DNA from 2 places in the Acidovorax sp. FG27 genome. Region 1 is predicted to be linked to the other one. Evidence: riboswitches for the same ligand, from Rfam matches in the RefSeq annotation. Region 1 holds a riboswitch; the other holds the start of a gene.
The links. A riboswitch is a leader RNA that binds a small molecule or an ion and turns the genes downstream of it on or off. The one in region 1 is predicted to bind S-adenosylhomocysteine.

Region 1 (4,184 bases):
GGAATACCGGTCATGCAGGAGCCTCCGAACGAATGGTGAACCGGACAAGGCGGCAATGCGGGCGGTCGCACGCCGGGCCGGGAGCGGTGGTCGCCCGCAACGCATCACCGCGCCGGGCCATTATTCAACGATTCTTAGCCGCCCGGCCCCTGGGCACGGCCCGCCGGGCACCTGCCGATAATGCGGCGCTCATGCCGTCCACGCCACCCCTGCTGTCCCGCCGACACTGCCTGCTGTGGCAGGGCTGCGCGCTGGCCGGCCCGCTGCTGGCCGGCTGCGGCACGCCCGCGACCACCACGCGCGGCGAGGTGCAGGCGGCCGCCGTCTCGCCCACCGAGCTGGCCCAGTCCGACGTGAACCGCATGGCGACCATCGCCATGCGCGCCAACCTGGACAGCCTCTACCTGCTGATGGACAAGCTCTACCGCCGCAACCCGGCCGAGTGGCGCAAGGGGCTGGAGCCGGGCCAATTGCCCGGGCGCATCCTGGCGGGGCAGCGCGTGCGCGACGCCGTCGAGCAGCGCACGCCCTGGCCGGCGCTGCAGGGCCGGCGCGACATCGCCGCCCTGGCGCTGGCGCTCGGCTCCGAATTCACGGGCGACCGGGTGGCGGCGGTCATCTGCGCCACGGCCGACATGATCATCACCGCGCACGGCGGCAAGACCGAATTCTTCCTGATCGACAGCCTGGACGCGCAGCACCTCTACAACGCCGCGCGCAACGTGGAAAGCGCCGTGTGGCTCATCGCCCAGCGCCGGGGCGCCGATGGCCGCCCGCTGCTGCTGGCCGACGAGATCGGCCCCGATGGCCGCAACCTGAGCTTCGAGCGCGAGTTCGGCAAGATCATCGCCCGGCTCGACCTGCTGGCCGGCGTGGTGGCCGAGAAGCTGCGCCGCGCGGCCATCAGCTACGTGCAGGGGCTGGTGGGCGGCACCTTCCTGCAGTTCCTGCCGGTGCGCTGACGGCGCTGCCCCCCCCGCAGCGCCTTACTTCTTGCCGGTGAAGATGAAGCCCGCGGTCTGCGAGGGCAACAGACCCAGCGCGAGAAGGTTGCCGCTGTCTGCATAGGCCACTCCCGACACACTGGCCCCATCGCCCAGCGCGCAGGACGCTCCGGAGAACGTGACCCGCAGGTCGAAGACATTCTTTCCGCTGGCGCGTGGCACCACGGAGCCGCTTGCCGTACACCCCAGTGAGGGCGGCGAGGACACGGCGCCCATGGCGGAAATGGTGACCGACAGCGCCTGTACCGGCGCGCCGGTCGCCACACCGGAACCGGTGTATGTACCGGCCAGGGTGGCCAGTGATGCTGGCTGATCGTAGGCAGCGCTGTAAGCCCCTTGCACACTGACGCCCGTAGGCAGCCGGAACTGGATGGCGCTGCGTGCCGCATAGGTGCCGGTGTAGCTGGACGCCGCCACCGTTCGGGAGACCAGATTGAACTCGTGACCCGTACCCGTCAGCGCACCGTTCGAAGAAGCGGTGCTGCCATGCAGGGCGCCGTACAACGAGCCGTTCTGTCCAAAGACGCCCCAAGTTTCCCCGTTCTCCAGCACGGCCACGCTGACGTCGTAGCCGGTAGATGACTTGCCGCTCCAAAAACCCTCGGCGCTGGTGGCCGGCGTGACCGGAGCCGGCGAGGGGGATGCATCGCTGCCACCACCACCACCGCCGCCGCCGCCGCAAGCAGTCAGAACCGATGCGGCCGCCAGAACATATCCTGCACATAGACGCATATCAACCCTCTCAGTTTGTCAGTGCGGGTGGTGGGAGACCACCCTGTCGATCCCGCGCGCATGGTAACGCAAATAGTCGGAAACGGACTATCCACAATCGGCGTAAAGCATCCAGCGTGCCGACCACGATCTACCACCCCCGCTACCAGACTCTTCGAGCGGGATTGAGCGCGATGCGCAAGCAGGCCGGGCTCTCGCAGGTCCAGTTAGCCGAGCGGCTCGGGGTGGGGCAGTCGTTCGTCTCCAAGGTCGAGCGCGGGGAGAGCTACGTGGACGTGATGCTCTTCGTCGACTGGTGCCAGGCCTGCGACATCGCCAGCGCGGGGCAGGCACTGGACCGCCTGACGGGCAGGTGAGTCGGTAGAATCCGCGCTCCTCCCAAGGAGCGTTGCAGCGGTCCCACCCCCGACCGTCAGGCTTGGGAAATTCGACGACCTGCAACGACGCTCACCTGTTGTTCCCGCCCCCGAACCGATTGCACAGGTGAGCCTGATGTCCGCTGTTTCCGTCCCTCCCATGAAGCTGTCCGGCCTGGAGCCTGTCTCCATCGGCGAAGGCACGCTGTTCGTCAACATCGGCGAGCGCACCAACGTCACCGGCTCTAAGGCCTTCGCCCGCATGATCCTCAACGGCCAGTACGAAGAGGCCCTGGCCGTGGCGCGCCAGCAGGTGGAGAACGGCGCCCAGGTGATCGACATCAACATGGACGAGGCCATGCTCGACAGCCGCGCGGCCATGGTGCGCTTCCTGCAGCTGATCGCCTCCGAGCCGGACATCGCCCGCGTGCCGATCATGGTGGACAGCTCCAAGTGGGACGTGATCGAGGCCGGGCTGCGCTGCATCCAGGGCAAGGGCATCGTCAACTCCATCTCCATGAAGGAGGGCGTGGAGAAGTTCAAGCACGAGGCGCGCCTCGTGAAGCGCTACGGCGCCGCTGCCGTGGTGATGGCCTTCGACGAGGTGGGCCAGGCCGACACCTTCGCGCGCAAGATCGAGATCTGCGAGCGCGCCTACCGCGTGCTGGTCGATGAAGTGGGCTTTCCGCCCGAGGACATCATCTTCGACCCCAACATCTTCGCGGTGGCGACGGGCATTGAGGAGCACAACAACTACGCCGTCGATTTCATCGAGGCCACGCGCTGGATCAAGCAGAACCTGCCGGGCGCCAAGGTGTCGGGCGGCGTGTCGAACGTATCGTTCAGCTTCCGCGGCAACGACCCGGTGCGGGAAGCCATCCACACCGTGTTCCTCTACCACGCCATCGCCGCCGGCATGGACATGGGCATCGTCAACGCCGGCATGGTGGGCGTGTACGACGACCTGGAGCCCACCCTGCGCGAGCGCGTGGAGGACGTGGTGCTGAACCGCCGCCCCGATGCCGGCGAGCGGCTGGTGGAGATCGCCGAGACGGCCAGGAGCGGCGCCAAGGACGAGAGCAAGAAGCTCGAATGGCGCGGCATGCCCGAGCAGCCCAAGACCGTGGGCGAGCGCCTGTCGCACGCGCTGGTGCACGGCATCACCGACTTCATCGTGGAAGACACGGAAGAGGCCTATCGGGAGATCCTCGCCAAGGGCGGCCGCCCGCTGCACGTGATCGAAGGCCCGCTGATGGACGGCATGAACGTGGTGGGCGATTTGTTCGGCGCGGGCAAGATGTTCCTGCCCCAGGTGGTGAAGAGCGCGCGCGTGATGAAGTCCGCCGTGGCGCACCTGATCCCCTACATCGAGGAAGAAAAGCGCCAGGACGAACTGGCCGGCCGCGACGTGCGCAGCAAAGGCAAGATCGTCATCGCCACCGTGAAGGGCGACGTGCACGACATCGGCAAGAACATCGTCACCGTGGTCCTGCAGTGCAACAACTTCGAGGTGGTGAACATGGGCGTGATGGTGCCCTGCCACGAGATCCTCGCGCGCGCCAAGGTCGAGGGTGCGGACATCGTGGGCCTGTCGGGCCTGATCACGCCCAGCCTGGAAGAGATGCAGTACGTGGCCGGCGAGATGCAGAAGGACGACCATTTCCGCATCAAGAAGATTCCGCTCCTGATCGGCGGCGCGACCTGCTCGCGCGTGCACACCGCCGTCAAGATCGCGCCGCACTACGAAGGCCCCGTCGTCTACGTGCCCGATGCCTCGCGCAGCGTGAGCGTGGCGCAGAGCCTGCTGGGCGACGGCGTGGACAGCTACGTGCAGGAGCTGAACGCCGACTACGACAAGGTGCGCACCCAGCACGCCAACAAGAAGCAGACCCCGCTCTGGCCGCTGGCCAAGGTGCGAGCCAACAAGACGCCCGTCGACTGGGCGGCGTTCAAGCCCACCGTGCCGCGTGCGCTGGGCCGCCGCGTGTTCAAAAATTTCGACCTGGCCGAACTGGCCCGCTACATCGACTGGGGCCCGTTCTTCCAGACCTGGGACCTGGCGGGGCCGTACCCCGCCATCCTGACCGACGAG
Region 2 (4,184 bases), on a different contig from region 1:
AAGTTGTTCACCCCCGAGCCGAAGAACACCGGGGTGAGCTTGCCGGCCAGGAAGGCTTCCTGGTTCCAGGCGGGCGAGGCGCCCACGGCCAGCTCCATGCTCTCCAGCGCGGCATCGAATTCAGCGCCGAAGCGGGCGCGCAGGGCCGTCTCGTCGGACAGGGGGATGGCTTCGAAATCCTGCGGGCGGCGTTCGCTGCCGCTCTCGAACACCGTCATGGCCTGCGTGCGCAGGTTGATGATGCCGCCGAAGTTCTTGCCCTGGCCCACGGGCCAGGTCATCGGGCAGCAGGGCATGCCCAGCTCGCGTTCGACCTCGTCCATGATGTCCAGCGGGTCGCGCACCTCGCGGTCCATCTTGTTGACGAAGGTGATGATCGGGGTGTCGCGCTGGCGGCAGACCTCGATGAGCCGGCGCGTCTGCGCTTCCACGCCGTTCGCGGCATCGATCACCATCAGCGCCGAATCCACCGCCGTCAGCACGCGGTAGGTGTCTTCCGAGAAGTCCTTGTGGCCGGGCGTGTCGAGCAGGTTGACCACGTGGTCGCGGTAGGCCATCTGCATCACCGACGACGCCACCGAGATGCCGCGCTGCTTCTCGATTTCCATCCAGTCGCTGGTCGCATGGCGGCTGGCCTTGCGGCCCTTCACGGCGCCCGCGATCTGGATCGCGCCCGAGAACAGCAGCAGCTTTTCCGTCAGCGTGGTCTTGCCCGCGTCAGGGTGGGAAATGATGGCGAACGTGCGGCGGCGCCGGGTTTCTGGGGCGTAGGACAAGGGCGGGCTCGGATGGCAAAAGAGGGGGCGTGCGGCGGCGTGGCCGTCGCGCAAGGGGCCGTGGGCGCAGCGCGCGGTCGCACCGGCACAGGCCCCATGAATCGCAGGGATTCTAGCGGCGCCGCATCGGGCACCTGTGGATTGGACAGCCGCCCCGGTGCCCGCGCAGAATCGCGGCCCACCTCCGCTGTGGCGATGCGCATGACCCTCCAGAACGACACACCCACCCCTTCACCCCCTGCCTCGGGCGCCGCAGCCACCGATTCCGCTGTGCCGTGTGGCGCGGTGGCAGGCAGCCCGGCCTACCGCCGCATCGCCATCGCGCTCTTTTTCGCAGGCTTCGCCACGTTTTCGCTGCTCTACTGCGTGCAGCCGCTGCTGCCGGAATTCGCCCGGCATTTCCAGATCGGCGCGGCGGCCAGTTCGGCGGCGCTGTCGGTCAGCACGGCGGCGCTGGCCGTCTCGATCCTGGTGGCGGGCGCCGTGTCGCAGGCGGTGGGGCGGCGCTGGTTGATGTTCGGCTCGATGGCGCTGGCGGCGCTGTGCAACCTGCTGGCGGCCCTGGCGCCGCACTGGTCGCTGCTGCTGGCCGCCCGCACGCTGGAGGGCGTGCTGTTGGGCGGCGTGCCGGCAGTGGCCATGGCGTATCTGGCCGAAGAGATCGATGCGCGCGGCCTCGGGTATGCAATGGGCCTCTACATCGGCGGCACGGCCTTCGGCGGCATGGCCGGCCGCGTGGGCGTGGGCCTGCTGACCGATGCCTTCGGCTGGCGCCAGGCCATGGTTTTCATCAGCGTGCTGGACCTGCTGGTCGCCATCGGCTTCGTGCTGCTGCTGCCGCCCTCGCGCCGCTTCGTGCGCGCCGCGGGCATGGGGGTGCGCCAGCACGCCGCGATCTGGCGCGATCATCTGCGCAACCCGGTGTTGCCGCTGCTGGTGGCCGTGGGGTGCCTGCTGGTGGGGCCGCTCGTGTCGGTCTTCAATCTGGTGGGTTTCCGGCTGTCGTCCCCCGCATTCGGCCTGGGCCAGGCCGAGATCGGCCTGATCTTCTGCGCGTACTTGCTGGGCATGTGCGCCTCGCCCTGGGCCGGCGCGCTGGCCGACCGGCTGGGGCGCCCGGCGGTGTTGCTGGGCTGCGTGGCGTTGATGGCCGCAGGCGTGCTGCTCACCCTGCCGTCGCACCTGGCCGCGCTGATCGCCGGCATCTGCCTTATCACGCTGGGCTTCTTCGGCGGGCATGCGGTGGTCAGCGGCTGGGTCGGGGCAGCGGCGCTGCACTCCAAGGGCCATGCGTCGTCGATGTATCTGCTGGCCTACTACATGGCTTCCAGCGTGCTGGGCGTGGCGGCGGGCGGCTTCTGGGAGCGGGGGCAGTGGCCGGCCGTCGTGCTGTTCTGCATGCTGCTGCTGGGGCTCGCTCTCTTCTTCGCCCTGCGGCTGAGGGCCGGGGCGACGCACGCCCGTCGCGGGAGTGCGCCGCGCTGACAGGCTGCGGGCCCCGGCCGGCCCGCGCATTTTGTACAATGCACGCCTTTCCGAGGAGCGTTGCAGCGCCCCCAGCACAGCGGGGCGTGAGGCTCGGAAGCCGGTTCCTTCGCAACGACGCTCACCCACGCTGTTTCCGGTGCGGTGAGCGACTGCCTCCCATCTCCCGTCTCCGGACCCGCGTGGTTTTCATCGCCATCCTTGACTGGAGAAAACCATGAGCGCAGTTCTCAAGCCCCAGGCCGATCAGGCCGACCAAGCCATCGCCGACATCTCCCTTGCCGCCTGGGGCCGCAAGGAAATCAAGATCGCCGAAACCGAAATGCCCGGCCTGATGGCCATCCGCGAGGAATTCGCGGCATCGCAGCCCCTGAAGGGCGCGCGCATCACCGGTTCGCTGCACATGACCATCCAGACGGCCGTGCTGATCGAAACCCTCAAGGCCCTGGGCGCCGACGTGCGCTGGGCTTCGTGCAACATCTTCTCCACCCAGGACCACGCCGCCGCGGCCATCGCTGCGGGTGGCACGCCGGTGTTCGCCATCAAGGGCGAATCGCTGGAAGACTACTGGGACTACACCCACCGTATCTTCGACTTCGCGCCCAAGGGCAGCGCCGGCGAAGGCCCGAACATGATCCTCGACGACGGCGGCGACGCCACGCTGCTGATGCACCTGGGCCAGCGCGCCGAGAAGGACGCATCGCTCGTGGCCGGCAACGGCGGCAGCGAGGAAGAGCGCATCCTGTTCGCCGCCATCCGCAAGAAGCTGGCCGAAGACGCCACCTGGTACAGCCGCAAGTCCGCCGAGATCATCGGCGTGACGGAAGAAACCACCACCGGCGTGCACCGCCTGAACGAGATGTCCGCCAAGGGCACGCTGCTGTTCCGCGCCATCAACGTGAACGACTCGGTCACCAAGTCCAAGTTCGACAACCTATACGGCTGCCGTGAATCGCTGGTGGACGGCATCAAGCGCGCCACCGACGTCATGATCGCCGGCAAGGTGGCCGTGGTGGCCGGCTACGGCGACGTGGGCAAGGGCTCGGCCCAGGCGCTGCGCGCGCTGTCGGCCCAGGTGTGGGTCACCGAGATCGACCCCATCAACGCGCTGCAGGCGGCCATGGAAGGCTACCGCGTGGTGACGATGGAATACGCCGCCGACAAGGCCGACATCTTCGTGACCACCACCGGCAACAAGGACATCATCACGCACGACATCATGGCGGCGATGAAGGACCAGGCCATCGTGTGCAACATCGGCCACTTCGACAACGAGATCGACGTCGCGTCGATCGAGAAGTACGAATGGGAAGAGATCAAGCCGCAGGTGGACCACATCACCTTCCCCGACGGCAAGAAGATCATCCTGCTGGCCAAGGGCCGCCTGGTGAACCTGGGCTGCGGCACGGGCCACCCCAGCTTCGTGATGTCGTCCTCGTTCGCCAACCAGACCATCGCGCAGATCGAGCTGTTCACCAAGCCCGACCAGTACGAGGCCGGCAAGGTCTACGTACTGCCCAAGCTGCTGGACGAGAAGGTCGCGCGCCTGCACCTGAAGAAGGTCGGCGCCATGCTGACCGAGCTGACCGACGCCCAGGCCGCCTACATCGGCGTGAGCAAGAGCGGCCCGTTCAAGCCCGACACCTACCGCTACTAAAAGCCCCGCTGCGCCGGCCATGGGGTCGGCGTGCGGTTTGCTATGAAAATAATAGCTGCTGGCGCTTGATGGATCAGCGCCGGCGGCACTTTCGACTCTGAAAAAAGGATGGGCGCATGCGCGCAGACGTCTACCTGGTGGACAAGGGCCACGCCACCACCCGCTCGCAGGCGCAACGCCTGATCGCGGCCGGCGTGCAGTGGCGGCTGGCGGCCAGCCTGCCGTGGAACAAGGTCGCCAAGAACGGCGACGACATTCCGGAAATC

Region 2: linked by a shared signal. The riboswitch ahead of ahcY (adenosylhomocysteinase) and the one ahead of metH (methionine synthase) in region 1 are both predicted to bind S-adenosylhomocysteine.

What each region holds. Positions count from the first base shown of each region.
Region 1 covers NZ_BAABVY010000008.1:247,389-251,572, reverse strand. Annotated here, with positions in the region: partial or broken gene ABWV53_RS06275 (cysteine dioxygenase family protein) at 1-14, opposite strand, end outside; gene ABWV53_RS06270 (hypothetical protein) at 192-962, shown strand; gene ABWV53_RS06265 (hypothetical protein) at 987-1,736, opposite strand; gene ABWV53_RS06260 (helix-turn-helix domain-containing protein) at 1,853-2,092, shown strand; S-adenosyl-L-homocysteine riboswitch at 2,111-2,192, shown strand; gene metH (methionine synthase) at 2,229-4,184, shown strand, end outside.
Region 2 covers NZ_BAABVY010000001.1:6,311-10,494, reverse strand. Annotated here, with positions in the region: gene ABWV53_RS00040 (peptide chain release factor 3) at 1-776, opposite strand, end outside; gene ABWV53_RS00035 (MFS transporter) at 978-2,261, shown strand; S-adenosyl-L-homocysteine riboswitch at 2,308-2,391, shown strand; gene ahcY (adenosylhomocysteinase) at 2,479-3,918, shown strand; gene ABWV53_RS00025 (TlyA family RNA methyltransferase) at 4,035-4,184, shown strand, end outside.